DNA from 3 places in the Ensifer sp. 1H6 genome. Region 2 is predicted to be linked to each of the others. Evidence: riboswitches for the same ligand, from Rfam matches in the RefSeq annotation. Region 2 holds a riboswitch; each other region holds the start of a gene.

Region 1 (9,857 bases), on a different contig from region 2:
TCCGAGAGTGCCACCAAGATGCGCCAGGCGCTTCAGCTTGTGCGCGAACTCGCGCCCGATCTGGAAGTCGATGGCGAAATGCACGGCGATTCGGCCATCTCCGAAGTGCTGCGTCAGCGCGTCATGCCCGACAGCACGCTCTCGGGCGAAGCCAACCTGTTGGTCTTCCCGAACCTGGATGCTGCCAACATCACGCTTGGCGTCGTCAAGACGATGACGGACAGCCTGCATGTCGGACCGATCCTGCTCGGCTCAGCACTGCCGGCGCACATCCTGTCGCCGTCCGTGACCTCGCGTGGCGTCGTCAACATGGCGGCACTCGCCGTCGTTGAAGCCAGCCATCCGGGCTAGCGACGCCCTCGTTTTTAAGGGCCGCCGCACCCGGCGGCCCTGTGATGCTGCCGCGACCCTGGGCAACAACCATTGTTTGCAAGGGTCGACAATCCACAGCAAATCGGCTGTCGGTTCTGGACAAAAGGTGAACCCCCAACCATTGTGGGGTTTAGCGCAAAAATCGGTGTTGTGGCATGACTGAACAACAGGCTGTCCTCGACATGCTGGAAATTCTGGAATGCGGAGGCTGTGTCGAGCCGGCCCATTTCTTTACGTTGATGCGCCGTACCTTTCGCATCGCTCATCTCCTATATCTTGAAGCTGAGCCCTATGCCGACGAGCTCAAGATCTGCCGGTTGCACCACACGTTCGGTGCCTACGCGGCCGAGCTTTATCTGACGCGGGAGCTCTACCGTATCGACCCGATCCTCAAGCTGGCGCTCGGTGGCGTCAGGCCTGTCGAATGGACGACGGCGCGCCACCGCTTTCCCGAATGCGAGCCATTGTTCAAGACGGCCGAAGAGATCGGCCTTTCCAGTGAAGGCGTCGCCCTGCCGCTGCCCTCGCCGGCCGGCCGCACCGCCTTGCTGGCCATCAACGTCAATATGTCGGCCGCGGAGTGGTCGATCTATCGGCGCAACCACTTGCGCGACTTCCAGCTCGCCGCCAACCTGTTTCATGCCGGCATGCTTGAAAACGCCGCCATGACAGGGGGGCTGAACACGCGCGATACGCGCCTCACAGGTCGCGAAACCGAGGTTCTCACCTGGTCGGCGGCCGGCAAGAGCTATTGGGAAATTGCCACCATTCTCGGCATTTCCGAACGCACCGTGCGTTTCTTCATGACCAATGCCCGCCGAAAGCTCAATGTTGTCTCCAACACGCAGGCCGTGGCCCAGGCCGTTCGCCATGCACTGATCCCGACGGTTTGACCCACCCTCAAGACGCTCCTCCTTCGCTCATCTGAAAACCCGTCTATATTTAGTGGGAAAAAACGGTTTCCGGAACTGTCGGTAGTGACAGTTTCGCCCCTGCCTGAGGACTGACAGCATCACGCCATCCCCCAAAACAAGGATGGAGAAGAAGATGATCAGGATCCTCAACGGCAGGACACGCGGACAGCACCCACAGTCCATCGACGAGATGTTCAAGCTGCGCAAGCGCGTCTTCCACGATTTCCTGAAATGGGACGTGCAGACCGATGGGGAATGGGAGATCGACAATTACGACAAGTCGAATCCGCTCTATATTCTGTCCTATTCGCCGGAGACGGGAAAACTGCGCGGATCGCTGAGATTGCTGCCGACGCTCGGCCCCAACATGCTGGACGATACGTTCCCGATCCTGCTTGGCGACAACCCTGAGATCCGCAGCGCCTCGATCTGGGAATCGAGCCGCTTCTGCATCGACCCGGAGATTTCTCAGGACCGCGCCTCCAACCAGGTGACCGTCGCCGCCGCAGAACTGATGTGCGGTGTCGGCGAACTCGGGCTGGCCTCCGGCATCAGCCATATCGTCACGGTGACCGATGTCTTCCTCGAGCGGATGTTCCGCCGCATGGGTTGCCCCGGCGAGCGCATCGCTGACCCGCACCGGATCGGCTCGGTCTATGCCGTAGCGGTCGCCTGGGAAGTGACGCCGTCGCTGCTCAGCGCCATGAAGGCCGTAGCGGCGATCGAAGGCACGGTTCTTGAACGGCCGATGTCGCTGGAGACGGCACGCGCCGCCTGATCTCTAACGCTCCTTCCGTTCCTCCCACCGGACGGAGCTGTTAACGCAATGCGAGGCTTGTCGTTGCACCGGCGGCGACAAGCCTTATGATAGGGCTGAAACAGGAAGTGCCGACAGCGACCGAACCCGGACAACAAGGGTGGCGCCGTGCGGTTGCAGGAATGGACGTTCGCCCGTGTTCCGGAACATGAAAACCCTAGCCGCGGCGACCTTGCCGCTGCTTCTGGTTCTTGCCGATCAGGCGCTGGCCTCCAGCGTGTGCGACCGCCTGAACACTCGGCTCGCCGAACTGCCCGCCGCCATCGAAACTACGGCCGATACCCGCGATTATGCGAGCGCGATTTCCCGACAGAACATCGAATTGCGCCGGGCGCGCAACGATCGCCGACGCGCCGGCTGCGGCACAGGCAGCGTCGTCGTCTTCAACGGCGGCGACCCGGATATCTGCACAGACATCAACAGTCTGATCGCCGAGATGGAAGACAATCTGCGCATCCTCAAATCGGAGCGCCAGCAGCTGATGTCAGGCGATGGAGACGATACGCGCCGGCGCATCCTCGCCGCCCTCGAGATCAACGGTTGCTATGGTGGCAGCGAGGAATTTGCGACCGCCGACCCGGACGAGCCGGAAACGTACCGCAACATCCTGCGCGATCTGCCGCCGGACGAAAGCTACGGACCAATGCTGCGGGACGGCGAAATGGGCACCTACCCGCCGGAAAGCGGCGTCTATTCCGGCACGCTTCGCACCATGTGCGTGCGCACTTGCGATGGCGCCTTCTTCCCGATCTCGTCCGAGGCAAGCCCTGTGGACTTCGCCCGCGACGAGCAGGCCTGCCGCGCCCGCTGCCCGGGTGCCGAAACAGAACTATTTTTCCACGACCTGGCGACCGAGGAGAGCGACCAGATGGTCTCCGCCTCGACGGGACGCCCCTATAAAGAACTGCCAAACGCCTTTGCCTATCGGACGCGCGGCGTCGGCAAGCCGGGCATTTGCGGTTGCCAGATTCCAAAGATCGCGACGACGCCCAAGGCTTCCAGTGGCAACACTGGCAACAGCGAATCGTCGATCATCGTCATCGAGGGCAAGAAGGAAGCGGCCGCCCCTACCGCCAAGGCGGCTGCGGAGGAGCGCCCCTACGATCCCGCCAAGAGCAAGGTGCGGGTCATCGGGCCGACGTTCCTTCCCCAGGAGGAAACGTCGATCGACCTTCGCCATCCGAAGGGTCCGGGCTACCAGCCGGTTCAGAGCAACTGATCGCAGCGTCTGCCTTTCGGCAGGTTCCCCAGCCTTCCTCGAACACCAGCTCCTCCAGCGGCAGCCGCTGGCGCCAGCCCTTAACCGCAAGTTCCGGCTCCTGGTAAAGGCGATCGACATATCCGAGGCAAAGCCAGGCGACGATCACGACATGATCGGGAATGCCGAGGATCGCCTTGATCTCATTTTCATGAAAGATACTGACCCAGCCGACACCAACGCCTTCGGCGCGCGCCGCAAGCCAGAGGTTCTGCACGGCACAGACGGTGGAATAGAGATCCATCTGCGGGTTATGGGTGCGCCCGAGAACGACCGCTCCACCGCGCGTGCGGTCGCAGGTGACGCAGATGCTCAAGGGTGCCTTGCGGATCCCCTCCAGCTTCAGGGAGCGGTATTTCGCTTGGCGGTCGCCATCGAACATCAATGCCGCTTCGTCGTTGGCGCGGGAAAAGGCCTGCCATACCCGCTCGCGGGTTTCGGCCTGCCGGACCACGACGAAATTCCACGGTTGCATGAAACCCACCGATGGCGCCCGGTGCGCAGCATTGAGCAGGCGCATCACCACATCGTCAGGCAAGGGTTCGGCCAGGAACTGATCCCGCACGTCCCGGCGCGTTTCGATGGCTCGATAGACGGCTTCGCGCTCGTCGGATGAAAAGGCCTCTGCAGCCGCAAGGCCGCCATTAGCGTCAGTCAGCATCGTTCGATCCCCAACAATGCACAACCTTCCGCCGTCCGCGCGGATATCGGTCTATCTTGCCAGGCCGGTCTTCTGACTTCGGATCAACCGGCCGCCTCACCTTCCCAGATCACATGAAGATCCAGTGGCAAGATCTTGAGCAAGCTCAAAATCCCTAGAGGCAGTCGTCCCCGTCACAGCGTTGGGCACGTTCCGGAATAACACCGGATTCCCGATTCTCCCGCGTTGCGGGCACCTGACGGCGTCATAAGGGCACAGCCCACAGGGAATGACAAGCAAGTCCGGCGTCGCTTGCCGGTCACTCCACAGGGCCTCGCGACAGCGTCAGATGTCAGAGCGGCGCGACCGGATGCGGCGAGCCGTCATAGCCGCCCCACACCGACTGGTCGAAGCAGATGACCGACCCCGTCATCAGGCCGGACTCATCCGACGAGAGATAGGCGCAGGCACGCGCGACTTCCTTGGGGTCGACAAGCCGACCGAAGGGTTGGCTGGCGGCCGCCTTTTCGAGCCAGTCGTCTGCCGCCCCATGAAATTCGCGCTGGATGCGGTCTTCCCCTTCGGACGCCATCCAGCCGATATTGAGGCCATTGACGCGAATGCGGTTGCGCAGCAGCGCATAGGAGGTGTTCTTGGTCAGCGTCTCCAGCGCCCCCTTCGACGAGCAATAGGCGGCGATAAACGGCTGACCGGCCATCGCCGACATCGAGCCAATATTGACGATGGTGCCCTGCGTGCCCTCCCGCCGCATCAGCTTTACCGCTTCCTGCATCAGGAAGAACGGTGCGCGCACATTGACAGCGAACATCCGGTCGAACAGTTCGGGGCTGGTGTCCAGGATGGTGCCGCGATCGGTGATCGCCGCCGCATTGACCAGCGCATCGACGCGCCCGAATGTGGCGTCGCAGGCGCTGACGACCTTGCGCGCGTCCTCGACCTTTTCGAGGTCTGCCTCGACATAAAGTACCTGCGCGCCGGTTGCCTTGCGGATCTGCTCGGCCTTCGCTTCGCCCTTGGCAACGTTGCGTCCACAGATGACGACACCTTTAGCCCCACGTTCCGCAAACAGGTTGGCGATCGTTGCGCCCAGCCCCTGCGTCCCGCCGGTGACGATGGCGATCTTGCCGTCGAGACGGCCATATTGCTCGGTCATGAAAGTCCTCCCAGAATTGAAAGTGAGATGAAAACAGGGCGACCGGCCCCCGCCGCAGAACGCCGGGGACCGGAAAGATCGATTCTGCCGTTCAGCTCAGCTTGCGCTGTGCCTGCTCGCCAAGCGCGCTTCTGAAATCCGCATCGCTCCACCTGCCTGCCAGCGCCTCATGCATCAGTTGCGCCTGGGTCTTCGGCGCGAGACCGCCCAGCGGCGGATCGCGATCGAGATTGGTCGGGAAGGAATAGCCCTCGGCACAGGACGCAATCGCATTGGCCGCCTCATCGGCCGAAAGCGTGCCGGATGCCACGAGTGCGGTCAGCGCCGGGTAGAGGGCTGCACTCATCCTGGCGCGATCGACGGTCTCCATCGCCCTCCCGAAGGCCGAGGAGACCTGGAGCAGGTTGGCGACGCGCTTGATATCAGTCGAATGATTGCTGCCGGCCGCATGGAAGAGAGCCGGGTTGAAGAAGACGACATCGCCCTTTTCCAACGGCAGCTGCACGTGATGCTGGTCGAAATAGGCCCGGAACTCCGGACGTTTCAACGCGAGATAGCCGGGCACGTAGGTCTGGCTATAGGGAAGGAAAAGCGTTGGACCGCTCTCGATCGGCATGTCGCAATGGGCAACGGCACCTTGCAACGTCAGCACCGGCGACAGCCTGTGCACATGAACAGGATACTGCTCGATGACATCAGAGGTCTGGAATCCCAGATGATAGTCGCGATGGGCCGCCTGCGACGCGCCGCCGGGATTGACGCGATTGACCTGCGCCGTCAGCTGGTAGTTCGGACCAAGCCAGGCTTCGCTGACGAGCGCGATGATGGCGTTGGCGTAATAGGCGGCAAAGTTCTCAGGGCTTTTCAGGCAGTGTTTTTCGAGCGAATTCCAGATCCTGTCGTTAGCGCCGGGCTTGGCAAAGTGGTCGCCGCCGCCACTGTTGGTGCGGTGTTGCTCGTCGATGATGGCGTCAAAGATGCCGCTGGCCGCATCGATGACTGATGTGTCGGCATAGGCGTGCTTGAACACCGCCACCCCGGGCCCGGTTGCCAGCACCTCGCAGATTTCGGCCAGGGCAGCGCGGCGCCCCTCGGTCGTGGCGCAGGCGGCAACCAGGCTGGCGCTGTCATAGATCAGCACATTTTTCTCGCAGGCGAGCGCGTGTGGATAATCAGCAAGGTTCGTCTGCCGCTCCACCTCCGCACGGAACGCCTCGATGTCGCAGGCATCCTCGCTCAGCCACACACGGTCGAGGCGCTGGCGCGCCCTGTTGTCGGTCTTCATCTCGTTCCTCCTCAGAAACTTTCGATGTCCCGACTATAGGCGGCGTGAGATCGTGATATAGAGCAGGAATCCATCAAAAAACCATCAGGAGAGTTCGTCGTTGGCACATCCGTTTCTGGTCAAGGATATCGCCTTTCAGGCGGGACTCAGCACCGCGACCGTCGACCGCGTCCTGAATGAACGTCCCGGCGTGCGCCGGCAGACGGCAGCCCGCGTGCGAGCCGCCATCCGCGAGCTGGAGAAGCAGCAATCGGGATCGGAGATGCAAGGCCAGAAGCGCGCGATCGATATCGTGATGGAGGCGCCGGAGCGCTTCACCGAGGCGGTCAGGCAGGCGTTCGAAACCGAGGCGCCGACCTTCATGCCGACCACGTTTCGCTGCCGGTTCCATTTTGCCGAGATCATGCGGCCGCACGACATCGCGCAGCTGCTCGACCGCGTCCGCCTGCGTGGGACCGACGGCGTCGTGTTGAAGGCACCTGATGTGCCCGAAATCGTTGGCGCCGTCGCCCGCCTCGAACAGGCGGGAATTGCGGTCGTCGCGCTTGTCACCGATCTGCCGAACTCGGCGCGCACCGCCTATGCCGGGGCCGACAACCGCGCGGCCGGCGAGACGGCGGCCTATCTCGTGGGCGAACGGTTCGCCGGGCAGGCAGCAACCGTGCTCGTGACGATTTCGAGCAGCCGTTTTCGTGGCGAGGAGGAACGCGAAATCGGCTTTCGCCGGGTGCTCCGCGAGCACTATCCGGCGATCCGCATCGTCGAGATCAGCGAAGGCTACGGCAAGGACGCCGAAACCGGTGTTCTTGCAGCAAGAGCGCTTGCGACAGACGCCGACATCAATGCCGCCTATTCGATCGGCGGCGGCAACCGCGCCGTGCTGGCCGCCTTCGAGCGCCTCGGCCGCGACTGCAGCCTGTTCATCGCTCATGACCTCGACCAGGACAATCTGGCGCTGCTGCGCCAACGCCGGATCCATTTCGTCCTGCATCATGACTTGCGCAGCGACGCCCGCATGACTTTTCGCGCTATTCTCGCACGACGGAGCGGCGCCGGGCAAAAGCTGGGCGGAAGCCGACTGTCGGCCGTCGAGGTGATTACACCCTACAACGTGCCCATCATTTGAAAGGCGGGCCCCGCGACGACACGGGGCCGGTCTCTCACTCCGGCAAAAGCACGATCTTTCCGGAAAAGCTGCGGTCTTCGAGCCGCGCATGGGCTGCCGCACCGTCCGACAGTGCGAAGGTCTCGATGCGCGGACGTTCGATGATACCAGCGCGCAGGGCCTGGAACAGACGCTCTGCCCGGCTTAGCCGTTGCTGCCGGTCTGTCAGAAAATCCCAGAGATCGCCGCCAACGACGGTTTTCGAATTTTCCATGAGATAGCGCGGATCGACCAGCGGCGCCGGCCCACCCGCCATGCCGAATGTCACCAGCGTGCCGCGCGAGCGCACCGCCGAGAGACTGTCGAGCAAGGTTATGCCGACCGAATCATAGGCGACATTGACCCCACCGGCGCTCAAGGTGCGCACCTTGTCCGGCCAGCCCTCGTCATATCCGAGCGCATGGGCAGCACCGGCGGCCTTGGCAAGGGCCTGCTTTTCCAGCGTCGAGGCCATGGCGATGACGCTTGCGCCCCGCGCGATGGCGAGCCGGATCAGCAATTGCCCAACGCCACCGCCTGCCGCCTGGACAAGAACCGTGTCACCGGCCCGGACGCTATAGCTGTCCTCAACCAGATACTGCGCCGTCAGCCCCTGCAGCAGGAGCGCTGCCGCCGCCTCGAAGCCGATATCAACAGGAAGCGGAATCGCCCGCTCCAAAGGCACGGTCACCCGCGTTGCATTGGCAAACGGCACGTCGGCAAACCCTATCCTGTCGCCGAGGGCGATGCCTTCAACGCCTTCACCGACCGCGATGACCTCACCGGCCCCTTCATAGCCGGCAATAAAGGGTGCCTTGCCGGCGAGCACATAATTGCCCTTGCGCCGGTAGATATCGGCGAAGTTCAGCCCGATCGCCCGCATGGCGAGCTGGATGTGGCCGGGCGGCACGGCCGGGTGGGCAACCTCGCGGTAGCTCAGCACCTCGGGCCCACCGAACGAGTCGAACACCAATGCATGCATGATCACTTCCCCCTATCGGATGAGCGTACGGACGAATTCGTCGCCGAGCCCGACGGACTTACAGTGTGCCGCATACCGATCGAGCCTGACGAGCACATCGTCATACCCTTCGGCGTTGCCGTCCTCGTCGAGATAGACCAGGGGGCCGAACACATGGAACAGCGCCTTCATATGCCCGGCCTCCGGATGCACGTAGAGCGTATGAATGTCTCCCGCCGGCTCGAAGATGAAGGTGCCGCGTCGTGCTATCCAGTCGCGCTCACGATACCCCCAAGTGCCCTCGAGCGTCCAACCGGTAACCGGATTGGAATGGCGATGCCGCTCGATCGTGCCGGCTCCCTTCGCCTTGAAGAGGCTGACCCAGCTCCCGCCGCGCACGTCAAACAGCAAGGGCAAGGAAAAGGCACTGTCGCCAAATGGCAGCCATCGCCGCTCGTCGGCCTCCGCATCGGCAACGAGCAGCTCGTCTACTCCATATCTGCTTTCGGCAATGTTGATCACAGTCCATCCTCCCGTTAACTTCAACAATTGGGAATTATCTACTATAGTGGATTTCGTCAACAGAATTGAGAATCGTCGATTTTGCCTCTATCTGTTGCGCGAGGAGACGCCATGCCGAAGCTGACCATCACCCGCCGCCCCGCCGAACAGAGATTGCGCACGACTGAGGAGCGTCCGGCCGAACTCGGTGCAAGGGTCAAGGAGCTCAGAATCGCGCGCGACTGGACACTAGAAGAGGCGAGCCAGCATATCGGCCTGTCGCGTTCGGCCCTGTCGAAGATTGAGCGCAACGAGATGTCACCGACGTTCCACGCCATGCAGAAGTTGGCAGCTGGATTCTCGCTCGACCTCCTGAGTTTTCTCGCCTCCGGCGAGGCAAGCCCGCCTGCCGGTCGGCGCAGCATCACCCGACAGGACGATGGTACCCGCCACGAAACGCCGAACTATGGTCTGCGGCTGTTGATGGAAGAGGTCCGCAACACCGCCTTCATGGCGGTGGAGGTTCTGGTCAGAGCACGATCGCTCGACCAGTTCCCGGATTGGGACCGGCATGACGACGAGGACTTCATGTATGTTCTCGAAGGCGATATCACGCTCTACACCGAACACTACGCGCCAGCCGTGCTGAAATCCGGCGACGCCGTCTACTTCGATGCGCGCCTTGGCCACGCCTGCATATCGACCAGCGACAACGATGCCCGGCTGTTGTGGGTGACCGCTCCGCTTGGCGGGCGCTTCAGCCGTTCAGACGATGACCATGCCGATGGAAC
Region 2 (9,857 bases):
CCTGGGCAAAGGTCATCAGCCGCGGGCCTGTCAGCTCATAGACCTTGCCGACATGCCCCTCGTCCAGAAGGGCTGCAACTGCCACGTCGGCGATGTCGTCGGTGCTGATGAAGGGTTCGGTGATCTCATCCGGCGGCAGGAACACCGATCCGCTGCGAACGGAATCGGTCAAAAAATCCTCGCTGAAATTCTCGAAGAACCAGCTTGCCCGGATGATCGTCCAGTCGGCGCCGGAGGCCTGCAGTTCGCGCTCGGCCGCTTCCGCCTCGTCCTCGCCGCGCCCCGACAGAAGCACCAGCCGCTTGATGCCCGAGCGAACGGCAAGCCTCGAGAATTTGCGGATGGTTTCGACGGCGCCCGGCACCGCCAGATCCGGCTGGTAGCTGATATAGATGCGCTCGACATTTTCAAGCACGGGCGCCCAGGTCGCCTCATCCGTCCAGTCGAAGGAAGGCGATGCCGAACGGGCGCCGATGCGCACCGCGATACCCCGCTCCTCAAGGCGGGCCGCCACCCGCCGCCCCGTCTTGCCCGTACCGCCCAGAACCAGTGTGAGTTTGTCAGTCATCGCTTCCTCCTGAGGTTGATTGCAAAACATGAGCATCTCTCACATTTGCAAATGTGATAAATCCTCGTATTTTAGGAGTCAAGTCAAAATGTGAGCATTACTCATGATTCCCGATGCAAGCCCTTCCACAATCCCCGCTGACGACGAGCCGGCGCTGCGCCGCACGCCCAGCCAGAAGCGCAGCCGCGAGCGCGTCGAGCACATCCTTTCCTGCGCCACGGCGATCATCCAGGAGAAGGGCAGCGACGCCATGCGCATGAGCGAAGTCGCTGAAAAGGCTGGAATCTCGATCGGCTCCCTCTACCAGTACTTCCCCGACAAGGCGGCGATCGTGCGCACGCTGGCCGAGCGCTACAATGCGGTCTGCAATGAATGCATCGGGGCCGAGCTTGCCAAGGTGACGTCGATCTCGGAACTGCGTGACGCCTTCTCCATGCTGTTCGACATCTATTACGATATGTTCCTGGCCGAGCCTGTGATGCGCGACATCTGGTCAGCGATGCAGGCCGACAAGGCGCTGCGCGAGATCGACCTTTTGCAAAGCCGTGCCGGCGGCCAGCTTCTGGCCGACGTCTGGGCTCGGTTTGCGCCCGACACGCCGCGCGAAACGATCGACAGCGCCGCCTTTTTGATCATGCATCTCGGCGATTGCACGATGCGGCTTGCGGTCTCCGTCACCAGAGCAGAGGGCGACCAGATCGTCGAAGCCTATAAACGCATGATCCTTCGTGATTTTGTCGCGGATGGACCGGGCGGCGGCGCAAGTCTAATTGACATCTCCGGGGTGCGATCCTAATCATCGTGGATCGATTGGTTCCCGCAACGCGAACGCGTTTCGGGAGTAAACGGGAACGTGACGGATGGACCCATGCTGGGCATTCAAATCACGGCCGACCCCGCGACTGTAGAGCGACGTGAATGCGCCGTTCCGGAGCGATCCGGAAGAAGCCACTGGAGACAAGACCGCGAGAGGGCGGCCCTTGCTCTGGGAAGGCGAGGCAAATCCAGGGTGATCTCACCCGACGTCCTGAGCCAGGAAACCTGCCAGTCGATGCGGGCATAGGGCCCAAACCGGGAAAGATCCCGACGCCATCACGGAGGTTGTCATGGCTACATCTACAGTTTCGAGCATTCCGCTCTCCCTCAGCGATCGTCTGACCGCAGGTATCATCGCGCTCCTCATCGGCGGCTTCCTCGTCTTCGGCGCAGGCCTGGCGAACTCGGCCGTGCTGCACGATACCGCGCACGACACCCGCCACTCCTATGGCTTCCCCTGCCACTAAGCGATGTTCCGGGACGCGACTTGCGTTCCGCATCGACATAGCTGCGGACAAAAACGCTTCCGGCAGACAGCCGGACGCGTTTGCTCGCGTCTGATGCAGATTGAAGATCTGCCGGACGGAGCCGTTCGCATATTTGCCAGTGGGACACGGCGCTGCCTGCCAGATGCATGGCGCGCCGATATCGAGGGATATCGAAAATGATTGTCAGAACGCTTCTGGCCGCGATCGTGGCTGGATTGATTGCCGGTGTCTTCATGACCGGCGCCCAGGAACTGCGCGTCGTACCGCTGATCCTGCACGCGGAAGAATTCGAAGGCGAGGCACCGGCCGCCGGCGAACAACCAGCCGTTCAGCCGGGAACGGCCGATCCGGCCGCAGCAAACCACGACCAGCATTCGTCGCTGAAGGCGGTTTCGCCGATTGGCGCTTTGCTTGACGCCCTGTCGCCGATCACGCCTGCCTACGCCCATGAGGGCGAACACGAGGAAGGCGGCATCATGTTCGGCATGAGCCGCTTTTCCGGCACGCTGATCGCCAATCTGGTGACCGGCTCCGGCTTCGCGCTGCTGCTCGCCGGCGTCAGCCTCGTCATCGGCTACCCGATCACGCTCAGGAACGGCGCGCTCTGGGGCGCCTGCGGCTGGCTTGCCGTGCACATGCTGCCGGCAATCGGTCTGCCGCCGGAACTGCCGGGCTTCCCGGCCGCGGAACTCGGCGACCGCCAGGTCTGGTGGGGTGCAACCGTGCTGTTGTCTGCCGCCGGTCTCTATCTGCTGGTCTTGCGGCAAGAGATCGCCGCCAAGATCATCGGCCTCGTGCTGATCGCGGCACCGCATGTCTATGGCGCGCCGCAACCGTCGGACATCTCCAGCAATGTGCCGGCCGTGCTCGGCGCTGAATTCGCCGTGGCAGCCCTTGCCACCACGCTCGCGTTCTGGATTGTTCTCGGCGTCGTGTCGGGCTTCATCAACGATCGTTTCGCCAAGGCGTAACAGACCGGCCAGATTTCGCCATCAACCCGGAGCCCCTGATATCGCCGATATCAGGGGCTTTGTCGTCGAGATGTCTCAGCGCGCCTGCAATGCCAGCAGATGCGCCTGCAACCGCGCGCGGCGGTCGTCCGGCGCCAGCATCACGCAACTGTCGCAGAAGCTGCCACCTTCCGTTCGATAATAGAGACAGCAGCCGCCGCGCAGGCGATAGGTGCGCGACAGCGCATGATTGCCGCCGATCTCGATCACGATGTCCTCGTAACGGAGCTTGTCGGAAAATAGCGACGTACCCGCGCGCTTGACGATCGCCAGCGCCCTCGCCATCGCGGTCTCCTCGTCGCCGAGGACGCGGCCGATCTCCAGGAACCCACCGGCAAGCGAATCCGCCGCAAGCCGCCATTGCGCGCCCGAGGACAGGCCGGTGCGACGCTTCAACATGACGACGATCGGCGCCAGATGCGCAGCGAAGGTTTCGCCGAAGACGTCCGCAGTCGCCGGGGCATGATCCCCGGCTGCGGGCAAGGCAAGGCTGAAATGAAACCGCTTGGCCGCGACAAGCCGTTCGCCATAGGCCCGCGAAAATTCTTCGAAGCGAAGGCCGCGAACGGCTGCCACGATGCCCCCACCGAGATAGAGGCCGCCAAGCGCGAGCGTGAGCTGGTTGCTGTAAAAGGCAATCAGATGGGCGGCGCGGATCTTGTCGTCCATGCCCTCGGCAAAGCGATCCTGATAGGCAAGGCTGTCTTCAAGCCCGACGCCCTCCTCCACCCAGAACCGCGCCTCGGGAAGAAATACGTCGCCGGCGCCCCGAGCGAAAAGCCCACTTCGGGGAAAGACGACTGCAGGTGCGCGAGAACGCCAAGGGCGCTCTGGCGCAACGCCGCGTCCGCCTCGTCCTCCGCCGGGCGCTCGTCCTGCCGCTCGTGGCCCAAGCTCATGCCGTCTCCCTGGTCTCAAGCCAGCCGCCGCGAAAATCCGCCCGCTGCAATCCGCGCCGTATGGCCGGAATGCTGCGCGTCAGCTCCCAGACGAAACCGTTTCTGGCATTCTCGATCATCATCACGACAAGCCCCTGGTCAAGCCCGACCACGCGGTCGTCGACCCAACCCTCCGGGCCCACACCGGGCAGGCTCGGATTGAACCCGCCGGGAAACCGGCTCTCGCACAGAATGTCCGGGTAACAGTTCTCGAGCTCGGCGAGTGCCGACTGCGACGCATCGGCAGCGAAAGGCAGACAGGCAACCGGTGCCCAAGGTGCCAGCGTGCCATCGTCAGGACCACCGGGCGCGCCGCGCGCCGCATAGCCGAGCATCCGCTGCCAACGCCCATCGACAAGCCGCTGCCGCCCCGCCGGTCCACCGCAGGCGCTGAGGCCCCACATATCCCCGCCGTAACCGGCGAAATCGCCGGGATTGCGCTCGGCATGGGCTCGCTGCAGCGCGATCGCCCGGCAGGTATTGTCGAAATAATCAGTCGCCTCGTCACGCATCGGCGCATCGCCAATGCCGCGAAGGTCCAACCAGGCTTGCGGAAAGAGATGGACGAACAAAGGCGCGGCCTGCAGATGCGGCGCACCGTCGACCGTGGTCCACGCATAGGCGGCCGTGAATTCGCGGTAGTGCTCCGGGCCGATTGCATGGTGCGGCGCGCCGAGCGCGAGCACGTAGAGCAGCAGTGCCTCGCTGTAGCCCTGCCATCGATACTTAAGAAACCGCCCGGGCGGTCGCCAGCCCATCGTCAGTATCTCGCCACGGCCGAGCGCCCAGCGCCAATCCACCCGGGCATAGAGCTTATCCGCAAGCGCGCGGATTTCCCGCTCCCCCGCACTGTCGCCGGAGAAATAGGCGCCTGCGGTCAAAACGCCGGCAATCAGCAGCGCGGTATCGATGGTGGAAAGCTCGCACTGCCACACCCGCTCGCCGGTCTTCATGTGGAGAAAGTGATAGTAGAAGCCGCGATAACCGGTGGCGAGCGCATCGCTCCCCTGCCGGCTTTGCGCCAGAAACCGCAGGGTCATCAGCACCCGGCCGGCCGCTTCGCCGCGCCCGATCCAGCCGCGCTCGACGCCAACAGGGTAGCAGGAAAGCCCGAAACCGGTGGCAGCGATGCTTGAGGGCGCGTCGGGAAGCGACGTATCGGCGACAAGCCCGGTGCCGGCATCGCTATAGCGCAGGAAATAGTCGAAAGCGGCGGACTGCAGCCTATCGACCTGAAAACGCTCCGTATTCCGTGTCTGTTGAAGCATATCCTCAGCTCATGCAGGCCCGTCGGCACGGTATCGATCGGCAGTAAACCCTGTCGATATCACCTTTTATTGAAGGTCAGCCAACCCCAAACAGTCGCGATAAGCCAATCCTGTGCTACATTTCCTGAGATGACGCGGCTCGCAATGACGGGTTGAAGCGATGTTAACCATGCTGGCGTTGATCCTTTCCCTGACTGGTGGCCCGACCCAATCGACCGCCGCGCACACCGACGTCGATGTCGAACTGGTGCTGGCCGTCGACATGTCCGGCTCGATGGATCTGGACGAAGCCCGCGTCCAGCGCGCCGGCTACGTGCAGGCGCTGCGCCATTCCGACTTCCTCAATGCGGTAACGAGCGGTCGCTATGGCCGGATCGCCCTTGGCTATTTCGAATGGGCCGGCACCGTCAACGAATCCTCCGTCGTTGCCTGGCAGGTGATCTCCAACGCCGCCGAAGCGGACGCCTTTGCCGCGCTGATCGAGGCCCGCCCCGTCGGCACCCGCCGCGGCACCTCGATCTCCAACGCGCTCACTTACGGCACAGCGCTGATCGACTCCAACGCCTTTGCCGGCATGCGCCGCATCATCGACGTGTCTGGCGACGGACCCAACAATATCGGCCCACCGGTCATTCCCGCCCGCGACATCGCCATTGCCCGCGGCATCATCATCAATGGCCTGGCGATCCTGATTAGACCGTCCGTCTCGACCGGGCCGCTCGACCAGTATTATGCCGAGTGCGTCGTCGGCGGCCCGGGCTCCTTCGTGCTGCCGGTGCATGAGCCGGAAGATTTCGCCATCGCCATCCGCCAGAAGCTGATCCTGGAGGTCAGCGGCCTGCCGCCACCGCCGCGTGTGCGCCTCGTCGATGCCTTGCCCGCGCCCGACTGCCTGATCGGCGAGAAGCTCCGGCCAGGCTTCATCGACCGCGTCTATCCCGAACTTGACAAGTAGTCGGCCCACATTGGCAACGACGCTTTGCCATGCCAGATTGTCGTTTCCTTACTGCATGTTTCCTTAAATCCTATTCGATTTAAGGATAAAAACAGGCAGCCATTCAAAGTGCTACAGCGACATTTGCGCGTCTAATAAGACGCGCGGCGCTGTAGGGCGCGCGCGTCGATAAGATGCCGCGTTCAATCGTGGATCGATTTCCTTCATGTCCCTGACCACCCATCCTGCGGCGGCCGACGCGTCCACCGACACCAGCACCCGACAGATTCGCGACAAGCTGCGCGATGCGATCGTCGAACGACGGCTTGCGCCCGGAACCAAGCTGTCCGAAAGCGATGTCGGCGATCTGTTCAACGTCAGCCGTACGCTGGTGCGCGCCGCGCTGCAGTCGCTCGCCTATGAGGGGCTGGTCACTGTCGAGAAGAACCGCGGCGCCTTCGTCGCCCATCCCTCGCCGGATGAAGCCCGCCAGATTTTTGCGACCCGCCGACTGATCGAGCCGGGCCTCGTGCGCGCCGCCGCGCCGCGCATTGGCGCGGCTGATATCGATGAGCTGCGCCGCCTGCTTGCCGCCGAACATCAACTGACCGCACAGCGCGGCCGGTCGGCGCGCCGCGCCGAGATCAAGGCCTCGGGTGATTTCCACCTGGCGCTCGCCGATCTCAGCGGCAATGTCATTCTCAGGCGCTTCATGGATGAGCTGGTGGCGCGCTCCTCGCTCGTCATCGCGCTTTATGGACAATCGAGCGTCTCGACCTGTGGCCACGACGAGCATGGCGACATCCTGACTGCGATCGAAACCGGCGACATCGACACCGCCTGTGCGCTGATGATCCGCCATATCGATCACATCGAGGCCGATCTCGACCTCAGGGAGCGCAAGCCGACCGACCTCAGGGCCGCGCTCGATCTCTGATCGCTGACAGCCAAAACGCTTGAACGGTTTCAGGGAGACGGCCTGCACCCGGCCGCAGGCCCCTCGCCGCTCCCCACGCCTCCATCATTCGAAAAAATCTTTCGCAAAAATTGTCACGGCGAAAGCGTGCCGGCTCTCGTCCGAAAGCCTTGTCTTCCAGGGCTTCCGACGGCCCCCCATCTGGCCGAACACATCGGGTCGGCATCGTCATGGTTAAAAAAGTGCAGCCGCGGAGGGAACCATTGGCGCTCCCCGGCGTTGGCCTCGCGCTCAAAAGACTATGAACGAGGAATGCAAGATGAGCGAAAAAACCTTCGCAACGCCGATCCACCTGAAACTGTCGTCCAAGCGGCAGACCGTCGTCAGGACGGTCTGGGAGGCGCTCGAACTGCTGCGGCAATGGCCGGGCAGACGTGGACGGGAATATCGTGCCGCCCTTCAGCGCTGCCTGGATGCGCTTGACGGGCTGACCAGCGTCAACAGGGCAAGCCAATGCTTCACCGCGGCCGCCCGTGAATCGGGCCTTCTGCTTGCCTGAGAAAAACTCCAGTTTTCCGACATTCACGCACCGGCTGAACGGCCGGTGCGTCCACCGCTCTTAAACCGCATGCCGTTTTCGCAAAACCGCTGCACACTTTTGCGCGACATGCATCAGCCGCTATTGCGTCGGCCGGCGACGATTTCGACCTTGTCGGAAACAAGTGCTGCCAGCGCGGCCTTGTCCAGCCGCCAGTCCGGCGAGCCATAGCCAAGCGGCCACTTGTAAGGCTCCCTGTCGTTGAAGAACACCACGGCCGTCAACAGCGGGAAACGCGCGCGATAAGTCCTGCGATCGAAGATTTCTGCGTACCAGGCGCGCTTGTAATCCGCTGAACCGGCAACCCCAAGCTCGGCAATCATCACAGGCTTTCCAAAGCCTTCGACGCGGCGGTATTTTTCGCCAAGCGTCTCGCCGAAGCTGCGCTCCCGCCCCCAATAGTCCACATCCATCTTCTGCAGACCCCACACGGGAATGCCGATGGCATCGACGACATCGTCGCCGGGATAGTAGCCGGCAAGGTTGCGATGGCCCTTGGGCGACCAGACGAAGCGAGCGTCAGGCGCCAGCTCCCGGCAGCTTCTAACGAAATAGCGAAACGCCTTCTTATAGCCGTCCATGTCGCGCCGCGCCCAGGGATAGCGGCCGTCAGGGTCCTCCATCTCGTGGCCCCAGCGCATGTAGACCGGCGCTGCAACCGCGCCGGCACGCCGGCAGATATCGCCGATCTCGCGGTCGAAACGACCGCGGCCGATATCGGCAAACAGCCGCTCGCCGCCCGCCCGCCAGTTGCTCGCATGGGTATAGGGCTCGACGGAGATCATCAGCGCCCGCCCTTGGCCCTCGGCAATGGCGATCTTGCGCTTCAGCATCGCCTTGTCGAGCGCCTGCCAATAGATGAAGACATGCTCGATCGTGAGCGCAGCGCTGCCCGTGACCGCGTCATGCGGATCGTAGACGCCGATCGCGACCTCGCCGCCGGGCGTGCCGGCAGACCGCGCCGCCGAGCTGATCGAGCCCGTCGTCAGCACGCGATCGACCGTGCCGCCGAGATCGGCAGCCGCAACCCGCGAGGCACCCGCCACCGGCAGAAGCGCCATGAGGCCGGCCAAAAACACCGATCTGAACATCGCAATCGACAAGAGCTGTCTCCGGCAGGAGGACTTTGAGCATTTCCAGGAAAAGCCCGGGAAGGTTCCGCCCGGAGTTGCCTGGAACACAAGGAGCTTGAGTATTTCCGTTCGTGCATCCAACGCGGAAACGGTCTAACGGCACTCGGAATGAAACGGGGTGCTGTGGCGCTCCGCCCTATGGGAATGGCTTTACAGCGAGCTTCTGAGGAAGCAGCGCGACGTATGGCCGAAACCGCTCGGCGAGCAGATATAGGGCGCGCGGCCGAGATAGGCGGAAACGCGCCGTCTTGCCGGCAGCGGCTCCACGATATCGTCCTCTTCCGCAACCTTGATCAGCTTGCCCTGCTTCGCGCCCGCGCTCGGTGCGCTTACGGCTGCCTTGGAGCCGGCAGACGCAAACAGCGGGCTTTCAGCCATACTCGCCGACGAACAGCCGGATGAGACAAGCAGAAGACCGAGAAGCGAGGCAGGTACGAGATACTTGAAACCCGAAACGGTGGTGCGGCGTGCGCCGCCCAAGGCGGTTAGGCTTCGCATAAGCATCCTTTCGAAGAAGCGGCCAGCGCCGCTTGGCAACTTCCCTACAGCGCCGCGCGTCTTGTTAGACGCGCAAAGGTCGCTGCAGCACTTTGAATGGCTGCATGTTTTGATCCTTAAATCGAATAGGATTTAAGGAAACATGCAGTAGCGGGAATCACCCAAGAAGTTCAACCCCCACTTCTTATTATTGACAGCTAAAATTAAGAGTTTCTTTCTTAGCGATGTCTTTTCACACGTACGGACGACCGAAATCGGCGCGGCAGGCACGGGCCTTCGCCTCGCCAGCCGCCGCCCAGCCAAGGCGCGATACGTGGCCGCAACAAAGAAACGCTGTGAGATCATCAGGCCGGGCCGCCAACCCACGCGCACCGATTTCGACCGCACACCGACGTCGACCATGCGCCAGTTGCGCGCCTGTCTTCCTTCCCTTCGCAGCGCCTGCCGCACCAGCCGCCATCGCCGCCATGCGCGCCGATCACCTGTCAAGCCGCAACAGCCGTTCGTCCGCGGGACGCTCGGCGCAAAACCGGGCCCGACCAAAGTCCCCCTCATTTCTGGCTGCCGGCTGTTTACACAGTGTTGACCTCTGTGACGCACCTTGGCTTCCAGGCGCAACATGTTTGAGCGTATGCGCCCACTCCAAAACTGCCCGCTCCGGCGGGCATTTTTTTGACCGCTCGGCGGTTA
Region 3 (9,857 bases), on a different contig from region 2:
TACCAGACGTTCGCCTCGGAACTTCCGCAGTTGAAAATCATGCTCGCGACCTATTTCGGCGCGGTCAGTGACAACATGCCGACAGCCCTTTCGCTGCCGGTTGCCGGGCTGCATGTCGACCTCGTGCGGGCGCCGCAACAGCTCGACTTGCTACTTCAGACGGTACCGGCACAGCTTGTGCTGTCGCTCGGCGTCGTCGATGGCCGCAATGTGTGGCGTACCGATCTTGCCGGCCTCTTCCGCCGGCTGCAGCCGTTGATCGAGGCGCATGGCCGCGATCGCATCGAGCTTGCACCGTCGTGCTCGCTGCTGCACGTGCCAATCGACCTCGATCTCGAACGAGCGCTCGATCCGGAGCTCGGCTCCTGGCTTGCCTTCGCCCTGCAGAAGCTGGACGAACTCAGCCTGCTTGCCCGCGCATTCGAGCCGGGCCTGGCCAATCCCGAGCAGGTCTTTGCAAAATCGATTGCTGCGGTCGAGGCACGGCTGACCTCGCTCAAGGTCCACGATCCACTCGTTGCCGGACGCTTGAAGAACCTGACGGCAGCAGACAGCCGCCGTCAATCGAGTTTTGCAACGCGCCGGCGCCGGCACGAAGACAGGCTGGCACTGCCGCTCTTCCCGACGACGACGATCGGCTCCTTCCCGCAGACGTCAGAGGTGCGCCAGGCACGATCGCTGCATGCCAAGGGCGAGCTCAGCTATGTCGACTACCTCGCCTACCTGCGCCAGGAGACGGAGAAGGCCGTGCGCTGGCAGGAGGAAATCGGCATCGAGGTGCTGGTGCACGGCGAATTCGAGCGCAACGACATGGTGCAGTATTTCGGCGAGCAGCTCTCCGGCTATGGGTTCACTCAGAGCGGTTGGGTGCAGAGCTACGGCTCGCGCTACGTACGCCCGCCGATCATCTTCGGCGATGTCTCGCGCCCGAACCCGATGACGGTCGATTGGGCAACCTATGCGCAGTCGCTGACGGACAAGCCGATGAAGGGCATGCTCACCGGCCCGGTGACGATGCTGCAATGGTCGTTCGTGCGCGACGACCTGCCCCGGTCGATCGTATGCCGGCAGATCGCACTGGCGCTGCGCGACGAAGTCACCGACCTGGAAACGGCCGGTATCGCCGTGATCCAGATCGACGAACCGGCGCTGCGCGAGGGACTGCCACTGAGACAGGCCGATCGAAAGGCCTATCTCGACTGGGCGGTCGGGTGCTTCCGCATCAGCGCCTCCGGCGTCGGTGACGAAACCCAGATCCACACCCACATGTGCTACTCGGAGTTCAACGACATCATGGCGGCGATTGCGGCAATGGATGCCGATGTCATCTCCATCGAAACCTCGCGCTCGAAGATGGAGTTGCTCGGCGCCTTTATCGATCAGGCCTATCCGAACGAGATCGGCCCCGGCGTCTACGACATCCACTCGCCGCGGGTACCCACTGTCAACGAGATGGTGCATCTGATCGAACAGGCGACCGACGGTCTGACGCCGGCGCAGATCTGGGTCAATCCGGATTGTGGTCTGAAAACAAGGCGGTGGGAGGAAGTTCGCCCGGCACTCGTCAACATGGTGCAGGCGGCGCAAGCGCTGCGGCGATCCTTTGCTGCCGCCCGGCGAGAAGCCGCAAACGCATGATGGGCGACAGCACTATCGAGACGGCGCCGGGGGAACCCCCGGCGCCTGCCACCTGGGTGCAGCCTTGGACAAACGGGCAATGAAATTTGATCGAAGGCTACCTCAGAGGCATTATGAACCCGCCATCGAGCCATGCCGATATCTCAAGCAAATTACACCTCGACGGCGTCGCCTCTATTTACTCGCCCGGTCCATCCACAAACTTGCACGTTGCTTCCGTTATCCCTGCGTCGAGGCACTTCCACTTCTGTTCAACAAGATTCATTATCCTTGTCAGGAAGCGGGAAAAATCCTTGTTGTTAGAACTTCGCGTGCTGACTCCAAACACGTGAGCTTGCGCATCGGCAACACAAGTCGCTAGCTCCAATTCTCTTACATCATCGTTCGCTATAACGAGCCCTCTATCGAATAGTCCGTCCTCTGAGAAATTGATATAGGATGCGCAGTCGCCAGAACCGGCATTCGCAGAACCATCCAAAATACTCTTGACATCCCCATCGAAATGGAACGAGGCCAATTTTTTATAGTCTATTTTCCCGCTGACAATAATTTTATTTTCAAAAATTATACTAATTGAACTCTTCCCAAGTTTCGTTTCTGGTCTCGTATCAACTCTCGCCGCAACGGCTAGCAATTTTATGACAGAGAATGCCACGTCTCTTTGATTTAATGATCCGCCACTTAGACCAATTCCAATATACTCTGGAAAGGGTACAAAATGTAAGACTTCACCACGCATTGGGCCAAAAAAGTCATTATTTTGAGAGGCGTAAGCGGGAGCAGGAATGCTGCACACAACAGCCAGCCCGGCCAAAAAGAAATATTGCCTGACGATGCTTCTTTCAGTCACAGAACAAACCCTACAAGCTGGGGCCAGCCTTGAACGCCAGGAAGCGCATGCCCTACACTTCACGATCGTCTGCCCGCACTCGCCATAGCACCTGACCGCACCCGAAGCGAGAGCGCGGAGACTAACACAACCTTATCTCCCCAGCTCGCTTCGAACGCCAACATCGTGCCACACCTGATGCCGGTAAGATCGCACCGATGGCGCGGACCCATCGCGGGCCCTGTGAATATCAAGTCCTGGGCCGCAAAAGCTTCGACCGGCGCTCACGATCTGAATGGCACGGTCACGTTCCCAACTGGCGGCACTCACGAGATGAGTGTGCCGCCATCCACAGGCTTCGCCGACACTTGTCGTTTACTCCCCGCTATCCACACCCGAAAAAATATTGTCCGCCTCCCAGGTGGCTTCGACATGGAACCTATTGACGCAATTTTCCCGACATATACTATATCTAGTGTTCGAGGTTCTCCCGATTCGCAAGGATTGGGAGCGAAGATGGGAATACGGTGCCGTCGTAGCGATTTCGCTTGGCTAAGCCGTGGCTGCCCCCGCAACTGTAAACGGCGAGCAACTGTCCAGCATTCGGCCACTGAAGCATGATGCTTCGGGAAGGTCCGGACAGAAGCACCGACCCGTGAGCCAGGAGACCTGCCTCGATCGATAAACGTCCACGGGCGGGGTGTCCGGAGAGGTCAGAGGTGTGCATGGGGCAGGATGAAACCTGCCTGATCGTCTCGACGTCTCCCCGGAAGCGCCGTCTTCAACTTCGGGGTGAAGTCATGTCCGCGTCATCGAATTCCTATCATTCGCCAATGAAGAGGCGCGGGAAGCCGCGAATCTGACGAACAACCGCGCCCGGGTCTTCTCGACCCGAGCAAGCGGTCATCCTGCCAGTCCTGCATTTCGCCGGATCGCTTGTGCGTATCCGCATGCCTTTTCATGCCCAGATCCAGCCGACCAAACGAGGAAGAAATGAACGTCACCGTCTACAGCAAGCCCGCCTGCGTCCAGTGCACCGCAACCTATCGCGCGCTCGACCGCCAGGGCGTCAACTACGAGGTGATCGACATTTCGGTCGACCAGGACGCGTTCGAGACGGTCAAGGGCCTTGGCTACATGCAGGTTCCCGTCGTCATCGCCGGTCCGGAGCACTGGGCAGGCTTCCGCCCCGACAAGATCAGCGCGCTGTCCTGAAGCCGAGGTACGGCGCGATGGGGCTGATCGTCTATTTTTCTACCCGCTCGGAAAACACCCATCGCTTCGTCGGCAAGGTCGGCCTGCGCGCCAGACGCATTCCCGTCAGCACGACTGACGCGCCGCTCGACGTGCACGAACCCTATGTGCTCGTCGTCCCGACCTATTGCGGCGACGACGGTCGGGGTGCCGTGCCCAAACAAGTGATCCGCTTCCTCAACAATGCGGACAACCGCTCCCACATCCGCGGCGTGATTGCCGCGGGCAACAGCAATTTCGGCGCGACCTACGGGATCGCCGGCGACGTGATCTCGGCCAAGTGCCAGGTGCCCTATCTCTACCGGTTCGAACTGTTGGGAACCGATGAGGACGTCGCCAATGTCAAAAACGGGATGGAACGATTTTGGACGTCTCAACACTCGAACGCCCCTTGAAGGCGACGGAATCGGCGCTCGATTACCACGCGCTGAACGCCATGCTGAACCTCTATGACGAGGACGGCCGGATACAGCTCGACAAGGACCGGTTGGCGGCAAAGCAGTACTTCCTGCAGCACGTCAACCAGAACACTGTGTTCTTCCATAACCTGCGCGAAAAACTCGATTACCTCGTCACCGAGGGCTACTACGAGCAGGAGATTCTCGACCAGTATTCGTTCAACTTCGTGCGCGACCTGTTCGATCACTCCTATGACAAGAAGTTCCGTTTCCCGACCTTTCTCGGCGCCTTCAAATATTACACCAGCTACACGCTGAAGACCTTCGACGGGAAGCGCTACCTCGAGCGCTACGAGGACCGGGTCTGCATGGTGGCGCTGACGCTGGCGCGCGGCGACGAGGCGCTGGCGCGCGACATGGTCGACGAGATCATCTCCGGTCGCTTCCAGCCTGCGACCCCGACCTTCCTCAACGCCGGCAAGAGGCAGCGCGGCGAGCTCGTCTCCTGCTTTCTGCTCAGGGTCGAGGACAACATGGAGAGTATCGCGCGCGGCATTAATTCGGCGCTACAATTGTCGAAGCGCGGCGGCGGCGTGGCGCTGTCGCTCACCAACATCCGCGAGGCCGGCGCCCCGATCAAGCAGATCGAAAACCAGTCGTCCGGCATCATTCCCGTGATGAAGCTGCTGGAGGATTCGTTCTCCTACGCCAACCAGCTTGGCGCCCGCCAGGGTGCCGGCGCCGTCTATCTCAACGCCCACCACCCCGACATCATGCGTTTCCTCGACACCAAGCGGGAGAACGCCGACGAGAAGATCCGTATCAAGACGCTGTCGCTGGGCGTCGTCGTTCCCGACATCACCTTCGAACTCGCCAAGAACAACGAGGACATGTACCTGTTCTCGCCCTATGACGTGGAGCGTGTCTACGGCGTTGCCTTCACCGACATCTCGGTCACGGAAAAATACCGGGAAATGGTCGCCGACAGCCGGATCCGCAAGAAGAAGATCAAGGCGCGCGAGTTCTTCCAGGTGCTGGCCGAAATCCAGTTCGAGTCGGGCTATCCCTACATCATGTTCGAAGACACGGTGAACCGCGCCAACCCGATCGCCGGCCGCATCACCATGAGCAACCTCTGCTCAGAAATCCTCCAGGTCAGCGAAGCCAGCGAGTACAATGACGACCTGTCCTACAAGCACCTGGGCAAGGACATCTCCTGCAATCTCGGCTCGCTGAATATCGCCGCCGCGATGGATTCGTCCGATTTCGGCAAGACGATCGAGACATCGATCCGGGCGCTGACCGCGGTCTCCGACATGAGCCATATCGCCTCGGTTCCCTCCGTCGAGAAGGGCAATGACGACAGCCATGCGATCGGCCTCGGCCAGATGAACCTGCACGGCTATCTCGCCCGCGAACGCGTCTATTACGGTTCGCAAGAAGGCATCGACTTCACCAATATCTATTTCTACACGGTGACCTACCACGCCATCCGCGCCTCGAACCGCATCGCGGTCGAACGCGGGTCGAGCTTCAAGGGCTTCGAGAACTCGAAATACGCCTCCGGCGAGTATTTCGACAAATACACCGAGCAGGAATGGAAGCCGGCAACCGAGAGGGTGCGCGAACTGTTTGAAACCGCTGGTGTGCAGATCCCGACGCAGGAAGACTGGCTGGAACTCAAGAGGGCGGTGATCACCTCCGGCCTCTACAACCAGAACCTGCAGGCGGTGCCGCCGACCGGCTCAATCTCCTACATCAACCATTCGACCTCCTCCATCCACCCGATCGTTTCGAAGATCGAGATCCGCAAGGAAGGCAAGATCGGCCGTGTCTACTATCCGGCCGCCTTCATGACCAACGACAATCTCGACTACTATCAAGATGCCTATGAGATCGGCCCGGAGAAGATCATCGACACCTATGCGGCGGCGACCCAGCATGTCGACCAGGGCCTGTCATTGACGCTGTTCTTCAAGGATACGGCGACGACCCGCGACATCAACCGCGCGCAGATCCATGCCTGGAAGAAGGGCATCAAGACGATCTACTACATCCGCCTTCGTCAGATGGCACTGTCCGGCACGGAAGTGCAGGGCTGCGTCTCCTGCGCACTGTGATACTCCGGGGAACACGATGAACATCCAAGTGAAGACCAAGGCGCCCAAGAGCCCGCGGGCCGTGCGCGCCATCAACTGGAACCGTATCGAGGACGACAAGGACCTCGAGGTCTGGAACCGGCTCACCGGCAATTTCTGGCTGCCGGAAAAGGTGCCGCTCTCCAACGACATTCCCTCCTGGGCAGCACTTCGGCCGGAAGAGCAGCAGCTGACGATCCGCGTTTTCACCGGCCTGACCCTGCTCGACACGATTCAGACGAGCATCGGCGCGCCGACGCTGATGGCGGACTCGATCACGCCGCATGAGGAAGCTGTTTATTCCAACATCTCCTTCATGGAGGCGGTGCATGCCCGCTCCTATTCCTCGATCTTCTCGACGCTTTGCTCGACGCCTGACGTCGACGACGCCTATCGCTGGTCGGAGGAGAACGAACACCTCCAGAAGAAGTCGGCGCTCATTCTCGAGCACTATCGCACAGCGGATCCGTTGAAGCGCAAGATTGCCAGCGTCTTCCTCGAGAGCTTCCTGTTCTACTCCGGCTTCTATCTGCCGATGTACTGGTCGAGCCGCGCCAAGCTGACCAACACCGCCGACATGATCCGCCTCATCATTCGCGACGAGGCGGTGCACGGCTATTACATCGGCTACAAGTTCCAGAAGGGCCTGGAGCGGTTAAGCGACGAGCGTCGGCAGGAGATGAAGGATTTCGCCTTCGACCTGCTGCTCGAACTCTACGACAACGAGGCGAAATATACCGAGTCGCTTTACGACAGCGTCGGCCTGACCGAGGACGTGAAGAAGTTCCTGCATTACAACGCCAACAAGGCACTGATGAACCTCGGCTATGAGGCGCTGTTTCCGGCCGACGCCTGCAAGGTCAATCCGGCAATCCTGTCGGCGCTGTCGCCGAATGCCGACGAGAACCACGACTTCTTTTCGGGGTCAGGCTCCTCCTATGTCATCGGCAAGGCGGTTGCGACCGAAGACGAAGACTGGGATTTCTGACAAGCGCGCCGCACTCCGTTGCTGAGCCAATAGCAAAGCGGCCGGTGAAGACGAGAAGGTCTTCACCGGCCGTCCTGTTTCAACTGCGCGAAGCGAGGTGGTGTTACTCCGCCGGCACGACACGGCTGCGGCCGATGGTTGCCTGTGTCAGCAGGAACGCGCTGACCGCGCAAATCGCAATGCCCGCGGCCATCGGAAGCGCCGTTCCGTTGAAGAAGACGGCAGCAACGATCATGGCGACAGCCGCCGTGACAAAATGCAGCGTCCCCATCAGCGCCGATGCCGTGCCGGCAATCTCGCCGTGATCCTCGAGCGCCAGCACCGCGGAGGTCGGGATGACCAGACCGAGCGCACCGTAGCCGACGAACAGGAATACGGCCATGACCGGCAACTGGTTGAAGCCGAGGCTCATGACGATGAACATGCTGGCCATGGTCAAGGCAAAGCCGGCGACGGCAAGCTGCATGACCCGGACGAGACCGAAACGATCGCCAAGCCAACCCGTTGCCTGCGAGACCGCGAAGAACGATACCGCGTTGATCGAGAAGGCGAAGCTGTATTGCGTCGGCGTCAGGCCATAATGATCGATCAGCACGAAGGGCGAATTTGCGAGGTAGACGAGGAAGCTCGAAATGCCGAGGCCACCGATGAAGGTGAGCGTCAGGAAGTTCCGGTCGCTCAGAAGCAGCCGGTAGGCGGCAATCGCGCTGCCGAAATTGCTGTCGGCCCTGTCCTTCTTCGGACGGGTCTCAGCCAATTGGGTCGACAGCAGGATCAGGCCAATGAAGGCTGCGATCATGACGGCATAGAAAACGCCGCGCCAGCCGTAGAACTCGATGACGGCGCTGCCAGTCAGAGGCGCCAGGATCGGCGAGATGCTGAACACCAGCATCAGCAGCGACATCAGGCGTGCCGCCTGAACGCCGGTGTGCATGTCACGAACGATGGCGCGCGGAATGACCATGCCGGCGGCACCGCCAATACCTTGCAGGAAGCGGAAGGCGATGAGCGTTTCGATATCGGTCGCGAGCGCGCAGCCGATGCTGGCCAGCGCGAACAGGCCGATGCCGAGATAGAGCGGCGCCTTGCGGCCCCACATATCCGAGAGTGGGCCATAGACGAGCTGGAAAATTGCAAAGGAAATGAAGAAGGCGAGCAGGCTAAGCTGCACGACACCGGTCTCTGCGGCGAGATCCTTGCCGATCGACGGCAGCGCGGGGAGATACATGTCGATTGCGAAAGGCCCGATCGCTGAAATCAGACCGAGGACTATGGCAGTGCGTAGAAAGGACGCCGTCATGGTGATGATCTTTCAGAGGTCGCGAAACGAACGAGGACGCGCGCCTGCATTCGTTGCCGCCGGGATTGAAACTGGAATGAGCCGGTCGTGCCAGGATCGAACGTCCGGGAGACGCATCCTGCGCTGACCTATGTGGTCCATAATTTTGGACACACATGTCAAATTAGACACTATTGTCCAAACCGTCAACATGTCCTATCGTCGGATCATGAAAAAACGACAAGCCGCCTTGCCGACCGCCGGTGGCCCCACCCAGAAGGGTCAATGCGCCAAACGCATCTCGATCCTCGACGCCGCCGCAGAGGTCTTCTGCCGCGAAGGCTTTTCCGGCGCCAGCATAGACGAAATCGCCGCGGAAGCCTGTGTTTCCAGGCAGACCATCTACAATCACTACCGCGAAAAAGAGACGCTGTTCATGGCGGTGGTGCAGGATATCCTCGACCGAACCAACGCCGCGCTGTTCTCGATCCTCGCGACCTTCCCGCAACGGGCAGACAATCTCGAGGACGACCTCACTGCCTTTGCAGTGCGCCTCAACAGGAACTGCATCTGCAATCAGGACGGCAAGTTCATCCAGAAGCTGGTCGAGACCGAGGGAGAGCGATATCCCGAGCTGATCAGGATCTGGCGCGAACAGGGACCGGGCAAGATCGGCGCGGCACTCTCGGCACTGTTTGCCCGGCTTGCCCACGCGGCCCCGCTTGAGATCGACGACCTCGACTTGGCCGCTCGGCAATTCCTGGCCTTGATCAAGGCGGACATGCAGATAGCCGGTCCTTTTGGCGAAGCTCCAACGGAGGAGCAATTGCAGACCTCTGCCCGCAACGCCGTCAGGACCTTCCTGCGCGCCTATGGCAGGGTCGAGACCGAACGAGCCCAGAAAAAAGCCGGTCGCCTCGACCAATCGGCTTGACCGCCAGTCGCTCTGACCAATTCAGTCACCCTGACGTCTTCGCGACGCACCTAAGACCAACGCCCCTCCGCATCTCCGATCACCTAACCAGTGATCTGGAACCCCTGCACCGGATCGGGCAGGGCGACCGGTTCGGTTTCGACGCTGACGACAGAGGCATCCGCCGGCCCCATCCAGAGCCGCTCGACCATGTTTGCGAGCGCAGCATCGGAGCCGACGATCATCGCCGCCACCGATCCGTCGCGCTCGTTGCGCACCCAGCCGGTCACGCCGAGGCGCTCGGCCTCGCGGCGGGTCCAGATACGGAAGCTGACGCCCTGTACCCTTCCGCTGACACGAACCAGCATCGCCTTGCGCTCTCTGATCATGATCGCACCTGTTTTTTGTTATAGAAGAGAA

What was found. Region 2 has a riboswitch for cobalamin ahead of BKP54_RS33570 (CbtB-domain containing protein). Riboswitches for the same ligand answer to the same signal wherever they lie in the genome.
Region 1: it holds a riboswitch for cobalamin, as region 2 does, so the genes downstream of both, bluB (5,6-dimethylbenzimidazole synthase) here and BKP54_RS33570 (CbtB-domain containing protein) in region 2, are expected to answer to the same signal.
Region 3: it holds a riboswitch for cobalamin, as region 2 does, so the genes downstream of both, nrdH (glutaredoxin-like protein NrdH) here and BKP54_RS33570 (CbtB-domain containing protein) in region 2, are expected to answer to the same signal.

What each region holds. Positions count from the first base shown of each region.
Region 1 covers NZ_MOAI01000002.1:212,603-222,459, forward strand. The annotation lists partial or broken gene BKP54_RS03865 (NADP-dependent malic enzyme) at 1-351, shown strand, start outside; gene BKP54_RS03870 (LuxR family transcriptional regulator) at 528-1,265, shown strand; gene BKP54_RS03875 (acyl-homoserine-lactone synthase) at 1,420-2,064, shown strand; gene BKP54_RS03880 (DUF2865 domain-containing protein) at 2,252-3,322, shown strand; gene bluB (5,6-dimethylbenzimidazole synthase) at 3,231-4,022, opposite strand; cobalamin riboswitch at 4,067-4,276, opposite strand; gene BKP54_RS03890 (SDR family oxidoreductase) at 4,354-5,175, opposite strand; gene BKP54_RS03895 (phytanoyl-CoA dioxygenase family protein) at 5,267-6,460, opposite strand; gene BKP54_RS03900 (LacI family DNA-binding transcriptional regulator) at 6,561-7,586, shown strand; gene BKP54_RS03905 (quinone oxidoreductase) at 7,621-8,586, opposite strand; gene BKP54_RS03910 (2,4'-dihydroxyacetophenone dioxygenase family protein) at 8,599-9,087, opposite strand; gene BKP54_RS03915 (XRE family transcriptional regulator) at 9,199-9,857, shown strand, end outside.
Region 2 covers NZ_MOAI01000055.1:11,906-21,762, reverse strand. The annotation lists gene BKP54_RS33580 (NAD(P)H-binding protein) at 1-568, opposite strand, end outside; gene BKP54_RS33575 (TetR/AcrR family transcriptional regulator) at 672-1,364, shown strand; cobalamin riboswitch at 1,363-1,632, shown strand; gene BKP54_RS33570 (CbtB-domain containing protein) at 1,675-1,851, shown strand; gene BKP54_RS33565 (CbtA family protein) at 2,049-2,843, shown strand; gene BKP54_RS33560 ((2Fe-2S)-binding protein) at 2,919-3,611, opposite strand; gene BKP54_RS33555 (glucoamylase family protein) at 3,778-5,088, opposite strand; gene BKP54_RS33550 (DUF1194 domain-containing protein) at 5,249-6,043, shown strand; gene BKP54_RS33545 (GntR family transcriptional regulator) at 6,249-6,959, shown strand; gene BKP54_RS33540 (DUF982 domain-containing protein) at 7,258-7,497, shown strand; gene BKP54_RS33535 (glycosyl hydrolase) at 7,611-8,639, opposite strand; gene BKP54_RS33530 (hypothetical protein) at 8,820-9,167, opposite strand.
Region 3 covers NZ_MOAI01000009.1:94,167-104,023, reverse strand. The annotation lists gene metE (5-methyltetrahydropteroyltriglutamate--homocysteine S-methyltransferase) at 1-1,638, shown strand, start outside; gene BKP54_RS35050 (hypothetical protein) at 1,817-2,488, opposite strand; cobalamin riboswitch at 2,933-3,159, shown strand; gene nrdH (glutaredoxin-like protein NrdH) at 3,461-3,682, shown strand; gene nrdI (class Ib ribonucleoside-diphosphate reductase assembly flavoprotein NrdI) at 3,700-4,116, shown strand; gene nrdE (class 1b ribonucleoside-diphosphate reductase subunit alpha) at 4,086-6,239, shown strand; gene nrdF (class 1b ribonucleoside-diphosphate reductase subunit beta) at 6,256-7,245, shown strand; gene BKP54_RS12935 (multidrug effflux MFS transporter) at 7,349-8,545, opposite strand; gene BKP54_RS12930 (TetR/AcrR family transcriptional regulator) at 8,754-9,458, shown strand; gene BKP54_RS12925 (acylphosphatase) at 9,542-9,826, opposite strand.